DNA from 2 places in the Spirillospora sp. NPDC127506 genome. Region 2 is predicted to be linked to the other one. Evidence: riboswitches for the same ligand, from Rfam matches in the RefSeq annotation. Region 2 holds a riboswitch; the other holds the start of a gene.
The links. A riboswitch is a leader RNA that binds a small molecule or an ion and turns the genes downstream of it on or off. The one in region 2 is predicted to bind glycine.
Positions count from the first base shown of each region.

Region 1 (7,923 bases), on a different contig from region 2:
CACCGACGAGCTGCTCGCCTGGCAGACCGAGCGGCTGCGGGAGCTGGCCGTGCGCGAGGACGGCTGGACGGTGCACGTCCGGCCGGAGCTGGTGGTCGAGATCGCGTTCGACGGGGTCCAGCACAGCCCGCGCTATCCGGGCGGCATCGCGCTGCGGTTCGCGCGGGTGCTGCGGTACCGGCCCGACAAGTCCGCCGCCGAGGCCGACACGATCGACACCGTCCGGGCCGTGGCCCCCGTCATGGACTAGCCCGCCCGCGGCGAGGGCCGCGTGCCCGGCCGTGCGGTCAGGGCGGTCAGGGCGGTCAGGGCGGCTCTTCGCCGGGGCCGCGGGGCGTGTCGCCGAGCGGTGCCGGTTCGGCGGGGTTCGCCGGGGCGGGCGGGAGGCGTCCGCCGGGGCGGAAGCCCGGCGGGAACTCCTCCCGGGGGCGGCTCACCCGCCGCGCGGCCGCGCGGGCCCGCATGCGGGACACGGCCCTGCCCTTCACCCGAGGCGACGGGGTCCGGCCGGTACCGCGGCCGGTACCGCGGCCGGTACCGCGGCCGGTACCGCGGCCGGTACCGCGGGCGGCACGGCGCTCGGCGCGGCGCTGCGCCCGGCGCTCGGCGCGGCGCTCCGCGCGGTCGGCGGCCTTGCGTTCGGCGCGGGCGGCGGCGCGGCGCTCCTCGCGGGCGGCGGCGCGCCGCTCGGCGCGTTCGAGCCGCCGGACGCGGGCGCGCTCGGCCGCGTCCGCGCGGCGCTGCAGCAGGTCGGGCGGGATGAGGTCGTGCCGCCCCGCGATGAACTCCTGCACCCAGATCTTGCCGCGGATGAGCGGCCGGCGGATCTGCCTCTCCCGGCGGACGGCCCGCTGGTAGCGGCGCGAATCCGGCGGGTAGCGCCAGCGCGACCACGGGGAGCCCGGCCGCGCCACCCGGATCGCGCCGACGATCAGCAGGGCGGGGACGAACAGGCCGATGAGGCCGGTCCAGATCTTGCCCTTGAGCAGCGTGATCACCGCGAACACCAGGTTGATGACCAGGGACGCCACGTAGACGCGGGTCAGGATGCCGGTGCCGGGGTCGGGCGCGATGCCCTCGTAGCCGAGCGGGCGGATCCCGAGCAGCAGCAGCCCGGTCACCGCGATCGCGACGAACACGGCGTCGACGGACGCGCGGCCCTTCTCCGTCCAGTAGACGTCCTGGAGGTGCAGGATGAGCGCGAACTCGTCCAGGACGAGGGCGGAGCCCATGCCGAACACTGCGGCGGCCGCGACGCTCAGGCCCGTGTAGGCGTCCGGTACGGCGAGGCTGCCGACCCCGCCCGCCAGCATCAGGACGACGCCGAACACGACATGGTGGATGTGCACGTCGCCGGCGGTCACGTTGTTGAACCACCAGCGCACGTCCGCCCGGATCAGCCGGACGTTCACCCGCGTCAGCACGAAAGTGATCAGGAACGCGACGAAGAAGCCGAACAGCGGGAGCCGCCCGGTCGCCACGATCCGTTCGTCGAACATCTCGATCATCTGCCCCCCGCTGCCTCCATGATGCACCGTGACATGCGCGGATATCGTGGGACCCGGCCGATCGACGACGATCGAGGAGAACACCGACGTGAGCCGCATCGTGGACCGCTGCGATCCCGGGTACCGGGCCTGGATCGCCGAGGCGATCCGGCTGGTCGACGCCGACGCCAACCGCAGCGCGGACACGCACCTCCACGTGTTCCCGCTGCCGCCGGAGTGGGGCATCGACCTGTACCTGAAGGACGAGTCGGTCCACCCGACGGGTTCGCTGAAGCACCGGCTCGCGCGGTCGCTGTTCCTCTACGGGCTGGCCAACGGCTGGATCCGCGAGGACACCACGGTCATCGAGGCGTCCAGCGGGTCCACGGCGGTGTCGGAGGCGTACTTCGCGCGGCTGCTCGGCCTGCCGTTCATCGCGGTGATGCCCGCCTCGACCAGCCCGGAGAAGATCCAGCTGATCGAGTTCCACGGGGGCCGCTGCCACCTGGTGGACGACCCGTCCGCGATCTACGACGAGGCGCGGCGGCTCGCGGCCGGGTGCGGCGGGCACTTCATGGACCAGTTCACCTACGCCGAGCGCGCGACGGACTGGCGCGGCAACAACAACATCGCCGAGTCGATCTTCGAGCAGATGCGGCTGGAGCGGTTCCCGGAGCCGTCCTGGATCGTGGTCGGCGCGGGCACCGGCGGGACGTCCGCGACGATCGGCCGGTACGCGCGCTACCGGCGGTTCCAGACGCGGCTCGCCGTCGTCGACCCCGAGGGCTCGGCGTTCCACGGCTCGTTCGCCGACGGCGACCCGGACCGGACGGCGGCCGGCTCGCGGATCGAGGGCATCGGCCGGCCCCGCGTGGAGCCGTCGTTCCTGCCGACGGTCATCGACCGGATGATCCGGGTGCCGGACGCGGCGTCCGTCGCGGCGATGCGCTGGACGGCCGAGGTCAGCGGCCGCAACGTGGGCGGCTCGACCGGCACCAACATGTGGGGCGCGGCGGAGCTGATCGCGGAGATGCGGGCGCGCGGCGAGCGCGGCAGCGTCGTCACGCTGATCTGCGACGGCGGCGAGCGCTACTCCGGCACCTACGGGTCGGACGCGTGGCTCGCCGCGCAGGGCCTCGACATCGAGCCCTACCTCGCCGCGCTGAACGATTTCCGGAAGACGGGCGAGATGCCCGCTATCCCGTGACGGTGACGGGGTTCACGAGGTCGGCGTAGATCAGCAGGCCGCCCATGACGATCAGCACGACCGCCATCACGTACGTGACCGGCAGCGCCTTGGCGACGTCCACGTAGCCGGGGTCGGGCCTGCGGAAGATCTTCGCGAACGCCTTCTTCACGGCCTCCAGCAGGGCGCCGGCGATGTGGCCGCCGTCCAGCGGGAGCAGCGGGACGAGGTTGAACAGCCCGACCGCGAGGTTCAGCGACCCGAGCAGCATCACGAAGAACGACACCTTCTCGGCGCCGGTGTAGTCGTGGGACGCGGCGACCTCGCCGCCGATCCGGCTGACGCCGACGACGCCGACCGGCCCGTTCGGGTCGCGCTTCTCGTCGCCGAACGCGGCGTTCCAGACGCCGACCATCTTCTGCGGCATCCGGAAGAGCGCGCCCGCGGTGCGCGCGGTCAGGTCGGTCATCGTGCTCGCGACCGCGCCCGGCCCCTGCCGCTCCATCGCCTGCGCCGGCGTGATGCCGAGGAACCCGACGTTGACGATCTTGTCGGGGTCGTCCAGGTCGTGCATCTGGTTGCGGGTGATCGGCACGTCGAGCCGCAGGTTCCGCCCGCCGCGCTCGACGGTCATCGGGACGGTCCTGCCGCCGCTGTCGCGGATCAGCACCCGCAGCTCGTCGTAGTCGTCGATCTTCTTGCCGCCGAACGACACGATACGGTCGCCGGCCTTCAGCCCGACCTGCGCGGCCGGGGTGGGGGCGGCGTTCGCCGGGCAGTCCTTCAGCTGCGACTGGCTGGCGGGCACCATGCAGTCGTGGACCTGCTCGATCACCGGCTGCGGCTGCTTGACGCCGATCCCCATCAGCAGGATCGCGAAGAACATCACCGCGAGCACCAGGTTCATCGCGGGGCCGCCGAACATGATGAGCATCTTCTGCCACCACTTCTTGGCGTAGAACACGCGGTCCTCGTCGCCCGGCCTGATCTCCTCCATCGCGGCGCCGCGGGCCGACTCGATGAGCCCCTGCCACGGGCCGGTGCTGACCTGCCGCACCTGCCCGGGGGCGTCGCCCTTGCGCGGCGGCAGCATCCCGATCATGCGGATGTAGCCGCCGAGCGGGATCCACTTGACGCCGTACTCGGTCTCGCCCTTGCGCCTGGACCACATCGTCGGCCCGAACCCGACCATGAACTGGGTCGTCCGCACCTTGAAGAGCTTGGCGAAGGAGAAATGCCCGAGCTCGTGCAGCGCGATGGACACCAGCAGGCCGAAGAACAGGATCAGCATTCCCGCCAGGTAGACCATCCGGCGTGCCCTTCAACTCGTGCGCCCGCGCTCACCGCGGGTGATCTCGGGTGACCAACTCAGGGTACGTTACGGAACCCGATCCGGTTTAAGTCAACCGAGACTGCGCGGACGCCCGTTTGATGCGAGTTGCTAAACCGGGCCCGCGGCATTGGCACGCGCCGCGATATCCGCGCGCCGCCCCGCCCGCGCATCATGGGCCGGTCCCGTCCCCGGTGCACGGAGGTCCACCTTGAAGCTCGGTCATGTGGCGGTGCTGGCGCTCGTGCTGGCGCTCAGCGGATGCGGCGGCTCCGGCGACGGCGGCTCCGGCGACGGCGGCTCCGGCGACGGCAAAGGCGCACCGCCCTCGCCCGCGGCCTCGGCACCGGCGTCGGCGCCGTCCGGCGCGCCCGGGAAAGGCGGCGCGCCGACGCCCGGACCGTCCAGCGCGGCCGAGAGGTTCAACGACTGCATGCACCGCCAGGGCGTGAAACTGCCGAGCCCGAACCCGTCGACGACGCCCGGCAAGGCGGAGCTGGAGAAGATGAAGGCGGCCCTGCGGGCGTGCGTGAGGTCGCTGTCCGCGTCGCCGTCGCCGGCGGGCTGACGGCGGGTGGTCGCGGGGCAGGGCCGCTGCTAGATTTGCGGTCAGCCGTTGATCCCGTGCGGGAGAGTCCCACGCAGCCGGCGTGGGGCGCCGAAGGAGCAAATCCTCCCCGGAACCTCTCAGGCCCACGGACCGCACGGGCCAGGCGACCTCTGGAAAGCGGGGACCCGGTCCCCCGCCGAAGGTGAAAGCCCGCGTGCAGGCGGGTGAAGCTCTCAGGCGCAGATGACAGAGGGGGAGGCACCGAGACGCCCGGTGCGCGAGTGGGACGATGGACCACGCGCCCGTGACGAAGGAGCCGAACCGATGTCCGCCGAGTCAAAGTCCGCCGAGCCGAAGACCACCCCGCTGCACGAGGTCCACCGGGACCTCGGCGCGAACATGGTCGACTTCGCCGGCTACCTGATGCCGCTGCGCTACAGGAGCGAGACGGCCGAGCACGAGGCCGTCCGCACCGGCGCCGGGCTGTTCGACCTGTCGCACATGGGGGAGATCTTCGTGTCCGGGCCGGGCGCCGGGGCGGCCCTCGACTACGCGCTGGTCGGGAACCTGTCCCCGATGGCGGTCGGCAAGGCCCGCTACACGATGCTCTGCGCGCCGGACGGCGGCGTCCTCGACGACCTGATCGTGTACCGGCTCGCCGACCGGGAGGCGGCGGGAGGCGGCCGCGGGGGCGAAGCGCAGACCTGGATGGTCGTCGCGAACGCCGCGAACACCGCCGTCGTCCGGGACGCGCTGACCGAGCGGGCGGCGGGCTTCGAGGCGGTCGTCGACGACCGCTCCGACGCCTACGCGCTGATCGCCCTGCAGGGCCCGCGCTCGCAGGAGATCCTCGAACGGTTCACCGAGGCGACGCTCGCCGGCCTCAGGTACTACGCGATCCTGGCGGACCGGGTCGCGGGCGTCGACGCGCTGGTCGCCCGCACCGGGTACACGGGCGAGGACGGCTTCGAGCTGTTCGTGGACGCCTCCGACGCGGTCCCGCTGTGGCGGGCGCTCGCCGCGGTGGACGGGGTCGTCCCGGCGGGGCTCGCGGCGCGCGACTCGCTGCGCCTGGAAGCGGGCATGCCGCTGTACGGCAACGAGCTGACCGCCGAGACCAACCCGTTCGAGGCGGGCCTCGGCCGGGTCGTGAAGCTGGACAAGCCCGTCGATTTCGTGGGCAAGGCGGCCCTGGCGGCGCAGGCGCAGACCCCGCCGGGCCGTAGGCTCGTGGGACTGGCCGCGCGCGGGCGTCGCGCGCCGCGGAAGGGGTACCAGGTCGTCACGTCCGGCGGCACGCCGTGCGGGGTGGTGACGAGCGGCGCCCCTTCGCCCACACTGGGCAAGCCGATCGCCCTGGCCTACCTCGACAGCGGCGTCGAGGAGTCGGGCCTGGCCGTGGACGTCCGCGGCCGGCACGAGCCGGTGGACGTGGTCGACCTGCCGTTCTACAAGCGTCCCTGAAAGAGAGAGAACATCGTGAGCGTTCCGGAGCAGCTCCGCTACAGCGAAGAGCACGAGTGGGTGTCCGGCCTCGGCGGCGAGGACGGCATCGTCACCGTCGGCATCACGGCGCACGCCGCCGACGCGCTCGGCGAGATCGTCTACCTCGAGCTGCAGCCGTCCGAGGGCGACACCGTCGAGGCGGGCGAGCCCTGCGGCGAGGTCGAGTCGACCAAGTCGGTGAGCGACCTGTACTCCCCGGTCAGCGGCGAGGTCACCGCGATCAACAGCGCGGTGGTGGACGAGCCGAAGGTGATCAACGACGACCCGTACGGCGAGGGCTGGATCTTCAAGGTGCGGATCTCCGACGAGCCCGGCGACCTGCTCGACTCGGCCGCCTACGAGAAGCTGATCGAGGAAGCATGAGCCTCTACGACTCCCTCGCGGCGGCCGATCCCGAGGTCGCCGAGGCCGTCGCCGCGGAGCTGCGCCGCCAGCAGTCCACGCTGGAAATGATCGCGTCGGAGAACTTCGCGCCGGTCTCCGTGCTGGAGGCGCAGGGCTCCGTGCTGACGAACAAGTACGCCGAGGGCTACCCGGGCAGGCGGTACTACGGCGGCTGCGAGTACGTCGACGTCACCGAGCAGCTCGCCATCGACCGGGCGAAGGCGCTGTTCGGCGCCGAGCACGCGAACGTCCAGCCGCACAGCGGGGCGCAGGCCAACACGGCGGTGTACTTCGCGCTGCTGCAGCACGGCGACACGATCCTGGGGCTCGACCTCGCGCACGGCGGCCACCTGACCCACGGGATGCGGCTGAACTACTCGGGCAAGACGCTGAACGTGGTGCCGTACCACGTCCGCGCCGAGGACGGCCTGGTCGACATGGACGAGGTCGCCTCGCTCGCGGCCGAGCACCGGCCCAAGATGATCGTGGCGGGCTGGTCGGCGTACCCGCGGCAGCTCGACTTCCCGGCGTTCCGCAAGATCGCCGACTCGGTCGGGGCGCTGCTCATGGTCGACATGGCGCACTTCGCCGGGCTCGTCGCGGCGGGGCTGCACCCGTCGCCGGTCCCGCACGCGGACATCGTCACGACGACCACGCACAAGACGCTCGGCGGCCCGCGCGGCGGGCTGATCCTCGCCCGCGAGGAGTTCGGCAAGAAGATCAACTCGGCGGTGTTCCCCGGCATGCAGGGCGGCCCGCTGGAGCACGTGATCGCCGCCAAGGCCGTCGCCCTCAAGATCGCCGCGTCGGAGGAGTTCAAGGCCCGGCAGGCCCGCACCGTCGAGGGCGCGAAGCTGCTCGCGGAGCGCCTCCTCGCCGAGGACTCCGCCAAGGCGGGCGTGAAGGTCCTCACCGGCGGGACGGACGTCCACCTCGTCCTGGTCGACCTGGTGGACTCCGACCTCACCGGGCGCGACGCCGAGGACCGCCTGCACGACGTCGGCATCACGGTGAACCGCAACGCGGTGCCGAACGACCCGCGCCCGCCGATGGTCACGTCCGGCCTGCGCATCGGCACGCCGGCCCTCGCCACCCGCGGCTTCACCGCCGACGACTTCGCGGAGGTCGCGGACGTGATCGCGCTCGCCCTCCAGCCGTCCTTCGACCGCGACGCCCTCGCGGCCCGGGTGAAGGCGCTGGCGGACGAGCATCCCCTGTATCCCGACCTGTGACGTCTCCGCGCCCCCTCCCGCCGCCGGGAGGGGGCGCAGCTACAACGAGGTAGCTCATGGCCATCAGCGTCTTCGACCTGTTCAAGATCGGCATCGGCCCGTCGTCGTCCCACACCGGCGGCCCGATGGCGGCGGCCCACCGTTTCGCCCGCGGCCTGGAACGCGACGGGCTGCTGGAGAAGACCGCCTCGGTGCGGGTCGTGCTCTACGGCTCGCTAGGCCTCACCGGTAAGGGCCACGGCAGCGAC
Region 1 covers NZ_JBEORG010000001.1:307,998-315,920, reverse strand. Annotated here, with positions in the region: gene ABTW95_RS01525 (ATP-dependent DNA ligase) at 1-250, shown strand, start outside; gene ABTW95_RS01520 (hypothetical protein) at 306-1,508, opposite strand; gene cds1 (L-cysteine desulfhydrase Cds1) at 1,597-2,694, shown strand; gene ABTW95_RS01510 (M50 family metallopeptidase) at 2,684-3,982, opposite strand; gene ABTW95_RS01505 (hypothetical protein) at 4,215-4,571, shown strand; glycine riboswitch at 4,621-4,716, shown strand; glycine riboswitch at 4,721-4,806, shown strand; gene gcvT (glycine cleavage system aminomethyltransferase GcvT) at 4,878-6,017, shown strand; gene gcvH (glycine cleavage system protein GcvH) at 6,033-6,422, shown strand; gene glyA (serine hydroxymethyltransferase) at 6,419-7,675, shown strand; gene ABTW95_RS01485 (L-serine ammonia-lyase) at 7,732-7,923, shown strand, end outside.
Region 1: linked by a shared signal. The riboswitch ahead of gcvT (glycine cleavage system aminomethyltransferase GcvT) and the one ahead of gcvP (aminomethyl-transferring glycine dehydrogenase) in region 2 are both predicted to bind glycine.

Region 2 (7,923 bases):
AGGAACTCGGTCAGCTCGTAGACGGCGAGGCCCGCGGCGGCGCGGGCCAGGCCGGGGTCGCGGGCCGCGCGCGCGATCCGCGGGTAGGCGTCCCGGACGGCGGCGGCGCAGGACGCCGACGGCGCCACCACGACGCCGGCGCCCTCGAACGCCGCGGTGTACGCGCGGGCCAGATCGGCGGCCTCGCGGTGGTAGCCCGCCGACCAGTGGATCTGCCCGCAGCACGTCTGCCCCGAGGGGAATACCACGTCATGGCCGAGACGTTCCAAAAGGACGGTAACGGCCCTCCCCGTATCGGGGAACAGAGCGTCATCGAAGCACGCAACGGACAAAGCGACCCGCATCGGCCTCACTCCCCCTACGCCGTAAGGCGTTTCCCCCGTGCGCCATCGTAGGGGTTTCCGACCCGTCGGCGTGTCGTTCTTCATCCGTTATCTCGAGGGAGGGACCCTATGCCTGGCACCACGGAGTGAGGGTGGTCACATCCGACCGGTACTCCGGTACCAACGGACAACCGTCCCAACGGGCTATAGCCGATGGGTGCGAACCACTCCACACTGGGGTGCGTCAATTAAGGAAAGCACCACGACCGACCAGTAGTTGAGACCGGAGGCACGCCATGTGCCCGCACCAGCCGCCCTGTCCCTCGCACGACGCACCCGACCGCGACGCCGCCCGGACGCTGGCCTCGCACCCCGAGCAGGGGTGGAGCCTGCTGTGCAACGGCGTCGTGCTCTTCGAGGACACCGGTGAGCTGCTGCCCGACGGGGGAGTCATCGCGCCGCACCGGCCGACGGACCTGCAGGCGCCGTCCGCCGCTTGAGCGGTCTCCACGGGGGACTAGTTCAAACGGGTGATCATCCTCGGGGGCAACGCCCACCACCGTCCGACCTCCGGGCCCGCACCGGGCCCGGAGCCACCGGCCTCCCGGCCCGCCGGCCCGTCCGCGGACGGGCCGTTCGCATGTCCGGCGGACGTCAGCGCGCCGCCCACTTGCGCAGCCACGGCTCCACCGCACGGCCGACCGCGGCGGGGTCCCGGCTCAGGTCGTGCCGCTCCCCCGCCAGCACCGCCACGTGCGCGGCGTCCGCCTCGTCCGGCACGCCGAACGGGTCGCGGTCGCCGTTGACGACCAGGACCTCCGCCCCCGCCGAACGCAGCTCCCCCACCCGCGTCTTCTCCGGCCTGCCCGGCGGGTGCAGCGGGAACGCCAGCGCCACCACGCCCGCCGCTCCGGCCGGCGCCGCCGTGCGGCACGCCACCCGTGCGCCGTTGCTGCGGCCGCCCTGCACGAGCGGGACGCCCGCGAACCTCTCCCGCAGCGGCGCGACGATCTCCAGCCAGGCCGCGTCCTGCTTGGCCGGCGGGCCGGGCGCCCTGCGGCCCGCGAACCGGAACGGCTGGGTCACCCGCGCGACCGCGCCGCCGAGCCCGAGCGCCGCGTCCCGCACGGCGAGCAGGTCGGGCGCCTCCACGCCCCCGTTGGACCCGTGCGTCAGGACCAGCAGGAACGCCGGGCCGTCCACCTCGTCCAGCACCACCTCGGCGGGCCCGTGCGCCGTCGCGACCTCCATACCGGCCACCGTAGCGGGCGCCCCCGGCAACCTTTTCGGAAGACTGGCGGCATGGAGAAGATGACCGACAGCGAGTGGCGCGCGTTCGTCATGGAGGGCACCCGCACCGGCAAGGCGGCCGTCACCCGCAGGGACGGCTCCCCGCACGTCACGCCGATCTGGTTCGTCCTCGACGGCGACGACGTGCTGTTCAACACCGGCCGCGGCTCCGTCAAGGGGCGCGTCCTCGCCCGCGACCCGCGCCTGTCGATCTGCGTGGACGACCAGACCCCGCCGTTCTCGTACGTGCAGCTCCAGGCGGAGGCGACGCTCATCGAGGACCTGGCGGAGATGCGCCGCTGGGCCACCGCCATCGGCGGCCGCTACATGGGCGCCGGCCGGGCCGAGGAGTTCGGCGCGCGCAACGCCGTCCCCACCGAGTACCTCGTCCGCGCCCGCATCACGAAGGTGATCGCCGAGCGCGCCATCGCCGGCTAGGCGTCCGGCCCGCCCATCGCCAGGCGGAGCCGCTCGGCGAAGCTCTCGTGCAGCAGCGGCCCCCACGGGTAGCCGTCCGGGACGCGGACCGCGCCGCCGAGGAGCTCGTGGGTCTCGTCCCCCCGCCCCTCGGCGTACCGGACGGCGAGCAGCGAGTACATGTGGTCGAGCGCGCCGAACGCCTCCCCGGCGAGCGCGGGAAGCGTCCCGTCCGACACGGCCTGCTCCACGACCGGCTCCCACCACAGGCCGTCGTCGCCGTCGTCCTCGGCGAAGTCGCGGCGGAGCCTCGCCCGCACCTGCGGGGCGATGCCGGGGTCGCCCAGCCCGCGCCGCCACACCTCGCCCGCCTCGGCGCCCCGCCCGCGCAGCGGCAGCGTCCGCGCCAGCAGCTCGGTGGCCAGCGGGCCGGCCTCCGGGTCGGACGGCTCCGCCGCCAGCGCCGCGCCGAACGCGCCGATCGCCTGGTCGAGGTAGGAGATGCCGAGCGCGACGGCGAGCCGCGCGTACGCGTACGGGGCGGCGTCCCGGTCGATCAGCCGCAGCCCCGCCGCCAGGATCCGCTGCGCCCGCGCCGGGTCGCCGCGCTCCAGCAGCCGCTGCGCCAGGTCGTGCGCGGCGAGCGGCCCGTACTCGGCGTCGCCCGTCCCGATCGCCGACTCCCAGTGGTCCCGCGCCGCGTCGAAGTCGCCGGCGTCGTCGGCGATGCGGGCCAGGGCCAGGTGGGCGGGCGGCAGGTAGGCGGGGTTGCCGAAGTCGACCACCGCGCCCCACGCGGGCGCCGCCGCCTCCGGCTCGCCCGCCCGCTCATAGGTCAGCGCCAGATGGTAGGCGGCGCGCGGCCCGTACTCCGGGTCGGCGGTGGCGATCGCGGCCCGGTCGGCCTCCCTGGCCCGCTCCACCTCCCCCGCGTCGTCGAGGACGACGGCGAGCCCGAGCGCCGCCTGCGCCCGGCACGGCGTCTCGCCCATGCCCAGCACCTTCTCGAACAGCAGCGCCGCCCGCCCCGCCTCGCCGTTCTCGGCGAGGCTCCGGGCCTCCTCGCACATCCGCGCCGGGTCGGACGTCTCGTCCGGCAACTCGCTCATCGGCCTCTGCCCTCTGCGGCTCCTGGAAGTCCGCACCGAGACTAGCGACCCGGCCCCGCCGCGTCCCGCGACGACACCCCGAAACCCCCATCAAGATCATGAATTCGCCCAGGGGCGGGCCGGTCAGTCCTCGAACGCCTCGGGCGGCGGGCATGAGCAGACCAGGTTGCGGTCGCCGTAGGCCTGGTCTATCCGGCGGACGGGAGGCCAGTACTTGCCCTCGCGCAGGGACGGGACGGGGTAGGCGGCCTCCTCGCGGGTGTAGGGGTGCTTCCAGTCGTCGGAGAGCAGGCAGGCGGCGGTGTGCGGGGCGTTCTTGAGCGGGTTGTCCTCGCGGTCGTAGGAGCCGTCGGCGACCCGCTGGATCTCCCGGCGGATCGCGATCATGGCGTCGCAGAAGCGGTCGAGCTCGGCGAGGTCCTCGGACTCGGTGGGCTCGATCATCAGCGTGCCGGCCACCGGGAAGGAGAGCGTCGGGGCGTGGAAGCCGTAGTCGATGAGGCGCTTGGCGACGTCCTCGGCGGTGATCCCCGTCTCCTTGGTGATCTTGCGGAGGTCGGCGATGCACTCGTGCGCGACCAGGCCGTTCCGGCCGGTGTAGAGGATCGGGTAGTGCGGGGCGAGCCGCGCGGCGAGGTAGTTCGCGGCGATGATCGCGCCCTCGGTGGCGGCGCGCAGGCCGTCCGGGCCCATCATGGCGATGTAGGCCCAGGAGATCGGCAGGATGCCCGCCGACCCCCACGGGGCCGCGGAGACCGGGCCGACGCCCGTCTCCGGGCCCGCCTCCGCGCGGAGCGGGTGGTTCGGCAGGAACGGGACGAGGTGCTCGCGGACGCCGATCGGGCCGACGCCGGGCCCGCCGCCGCCGTGCGGGATGCAGAACGTCTTGTGCAGGTTGAGGTGCGAGACGTCCGAGCCGAACTCGCCGGGGCGGGCGAGGCCGACGAGCGCGTTCAGGTTGGCGCCGTCGACGTAGACCTGGCCGCCCGCCTCGTGGACGGCGCCGCACACCTCGGTGATCGTCTCCTCGAAGACGCCGTGCGTGGACGGGTAGGTCACCATGATCGCGGCGAGCCGGCCGCGGTGCTGGTCGATCTTGGCGTGCAGATCGTCCAGCGCCACGTTGCCGCCCTCGTCGCACTTCACGACGACGACGCGCATCCCGGCCATGGCGGCGCTGGCGGCGTTGGTGCCGTGCGCCGAGGAGGGGATCAGGCAGACGTCGCGGTGCTCCTCGCCGCGGGACGCGTGGTAGCCGCGGATCGCGAGGAGCCCGGCCAGCTCGCCCTGCGAGCCCGCGTTCGGCTGGACGGACACCTTCGCGTACCCGGTGATCTCGGCGAGGGCGTCCTCCAGCTCGCCGATCAGCTCGAGGTAGCCGGCGGCCTGGTCGACGGGCGCGAACGGGTGGATGTCCGCGAACTGCGGCCAGGTGATCGGCTCCATCTCGGCGGTCGCGTTCAGCTTCATCGTGCAGGAGCCGAGCGGGATCATGGACCGGTCGAGCGCGACGTCCTTGTCCTGGAGGCGGCGCAGGTAGCGCAGCATCGCGGTCTCGGAGCGGTGCGCGTGGAAGACCGGGTGGGTGAGGTAGGGGCTCTCGCGGCGCAGCGCGTCCGGGATCGCCTCGGCGGCGTCGCCGGCGGGGGCGGCGCCGAACGCGTCGAGGACGGCGGCGACGTGCTCGGGCAGCGTGGTCTCGTCGCAGGCGACGCCGACGCGGTCGGGGCCGTCCTGGCGCAGGTTGATCCCGCGCTCGCGGGCCGCGGCGACGACCTCGGCGGCCCGTCCGGGCACGCGGGCGAGGACGGTGTCGAAGAACGCGCCGTGCACGACCTCGACGCCGGCGGCGCGCAGCCCGGCGGCGATCTCGGCGGCGCGGCGGTGCGCGCGCTGCGCTATCGCGGCCAGCCCCTCGGGGCCGTGGTAGACGGCGTACATGCCCGCCATCACGGCGAGGAGGACCTGGGCGGTGCAGATGTTGCTGGTGGCCTTCTCGCGGCGGATGTGCTGCTCGCGGGTCTGCAGCGCCAGCCGGTAGGCGGTCGCGCCGTCGGCGTCGACGGACACGCCGACGAGGCGTCCGGGCAGCTGCCGCTGGATGCCCTCGCCGACCGCCATGTAGCCGGCGTGCGGGCCGCCGAAGCCGTAGGGGACGCCGAACCGCTGCGCGGAGCCCACGGCGATGTCGGCGCCGGACTCGCCCGGCGGGCGCAGCAGCGTCAGCGCCAGCAGGTCGGCGGCCACGACCGCCTTCGCGCCGCGCTCGTGCGCCTGCGCGATGACCGGCGCCAGGTCGCGGACGGCCCCGGACGCGCCCGGGTACTGCAGCAGGACGCCGAAGAAGTCGCCGTCCGGCAGCCCCTCGGACAGGTCTGCGGTCACCACCTCGATGCCCAGCGGGACCGCCCGGGTCCGGATGACCTCGGCGGTCTGCGGGAGCGCGTCGGCGTCGACGAGGAACGTCCCGGGCTCCTTGCGCTTGGACACGCGGTGCGCGAGGGCCATCGCCTCGGCGGCGGCGGTGCCCTCGTCCAGCAGGGAGGCGTTCGCGACGGGCAGCCCGGTCAGGTCGGCGACCACGGTCTGGAAGTTCAGCAGCGCCTCGAGCCGGCCCTGCGAGATCTCCGGCTGGTAGGGCGTGTAGGCGGTGTACCAGCCGGGGTTCTCCAGGACGTTCCGCATGATCACGCCGGGGGTGGTCGTCCCGTGGTAGCCGAGGCCGATCATGGACGTCAGCACGGTGTTGCGGGACGCCAGCTCGCGGAGCCGGTCCAGCGCGGCGGACTCGCTGAGCGCGGGCGGCAGGTCCAGCGGGCGGCCGGTGCGGATCGCGGCGGGGACCGCGGCGTCGATCAGCGCCTCGGCGCCGGAGTAGCCGATGGCGGCCAGCATCCGGGCGTGGTCGTCCGGGCCGGGGCCGATGTGCCGGTCGGCGAACACGGCGCGCGGCCGCTGCGGCGCGGCCACGGGGGCGAAGAACTGGGCGGTCATGGAGAGCCTCCTGGCTGCTGCGGTCGCTCAGGTCCGCCGCCGGCGCGGGCCGGCGGCAGGTCTCCCCCTCTGTCATCGGCACCTGAGAGCTTCACCCGCGCGGCGGGATTTCCCCTTCGGTGAGCCGCCTTCCCCGCCCGCGGGGATCGACGCCTGCTTTCCAGAGGTGCCTCGCCCGAGCGGTCCTTTTGCCTGAGAGGTTCCGGGGAGGTTGCCCCTTCGGCGCCCCGCGCTGGCTGCACGGGGTCTCTCCCGCCCAGGGTCGACGGCATGTCCTCACGAAACCCTACCCAAAGCCGGGTCCTTGCGGTCGTCCCGGGCCCCGGCGGGTGGGGGCGTCCCCCGCGCGGACACGGGTGCCGTCCCCACCGCCCCGGGTGGTACCGGCCGGTACGATGTGCTCACTCACCTGGGACAAGACGGACCTCGGGCCACGGGGACGGAGATGGGGCTGCGAGGTGCACGCGCGACCGGCCGGGGGCCGGGACGGCACTCGACGCCGCGCCCCGGATTCTGGGACGCTGATCACGATGGCGGACGGTCAGGGCGGCGGTACGGCGTGACACAGACCCACGACGGCACGGTGCGCCCGCGGCACGGCGCGACCGCCGGCGTGCCCGTCGACGAGCCCGCCCAGCCCGACCGGATCCGCCGGCCGTCCGACGCGATCAGGTTCGCGGCGTCGGTGGTGGGGCTGGCGGCGGTGATGCTGCTGGTGTCGATCGCGCAGCAGACCACGCACGGCCTGCAGACCGACATCGCGGAGGGCACCGCGCACGCGCCGCGGCTGCTGCTGACGCTGGCGACGCTGGTGTCGAGCTTCGGGGTGCTGGCGGTGCCGATCGCGTTCGCCGTCGAGCGGCTGTTCCGCAAGGACGGGACGCGCGTCGCGATCGCGCTGCTCGCCGCCGTGATCGCGTTCGGGATCACGGTGGGCCTGGACGACCTGGTGGTGCGGGCGGCGCCGGGCGGCGTGCTCGACTCGCTGATCTGGGGCGGCACCGAGACCGCGCCCGTGCACACCGACATCGCGCCCGTGATCGCGTTCGTGAGCGCGGTCGGGATGGCGGGCCGCGCCCGTTGGCAGGCCGCGACCTGGACCATGATCGGGCTGGCGGCGCTGACCGGGCTCACCGCGTCCTACGCCTCCGTCGCCGCGCTCGCCGCCACCTACTGCCTCGGCCGCGCCATCGGGCACGGCACGCTGTACGCGGTCGGCACGCCGAACCCGCGGCCGGCGGGCCGGGCGGTGGTGGCGTCGCTGGAGCGGCTCGGGCTGCGGCCGAAGCGGGGCGCGCGGCTCGACGAGCCCTCCGACGACACCGAGGACGGGCGCCGCTACGGCGTCGTCCTCGCGCCCGGCGGCGGCGGGTACGGCGCCCGCCCGCCCGCCTGCCGGGGCGTCCACGGCGACTGGGACCTGGAGGTCCGGGTCCTGGACCGCGACCAGCAGACCGCCGGGCTGCTGTACCGGATCTGGCGGCTGCTGCGGCTGCGCGGCGCCACGAGCGGGCGGACGCTGCGGTCGCTGCGCCGGTCGCTGGAGCAGGAGTCGCTGATGGCGTACGCGGTGGACGCGGCGGGCGCCCGCACCCCGCGGCTGGCCGGCACCTGCGAGGTCGGCACGGAGGCGGCGCTGCTGGCCTACGAGCACGTGCCGGGGCGGCGGCTCGGCGACGTCCCCGACGAGGAGGTCACCGACGAGCTGCTCACCGACATATGGCGGCAGTTCCGGGCGATGCAGGGGGGCCGGCTCGCGCACCGGCGGCTGCAGGACGGGGCGCTGCTGA
Region 2 covers NZ_JBEORG010000035.1:6,255-14,177, reverse strand. Annotated here, with positions in the region: gene ABTW95_RS27470 ((Fe-S)-binding protein) at 1-344, opposite strand, end outside; gene ABTW95_RS27465 (DUF5999 family protein) at 620-823, shown strand; gene ABTW95_RS27460 (alpha/beta hydrolase family protein) at 978-1,574, opposite strand; gene ABTW95_RS27455 (PPOX class F420-dependent oxidoreductase) at 1,626-2,051, shown strand; gene ABTW95_RS27450 (tetratricopeptide repeat protein) at 2,048-3,139, opposite strand; gene gcvP (aminomethyl-transferring glycine dehydrogenase) at 3,263-6,133, opposite strand; glycine riboswitch at 6,193-6,303, opposite strand; glycine riboswitch at 6,304-6,398, opposite strand; gene ABTW95_RS27440 (lysylphosphatidylglycerol synthase transmembrane domain-containing protein) at 6,693-7,923, shown strand, end outside.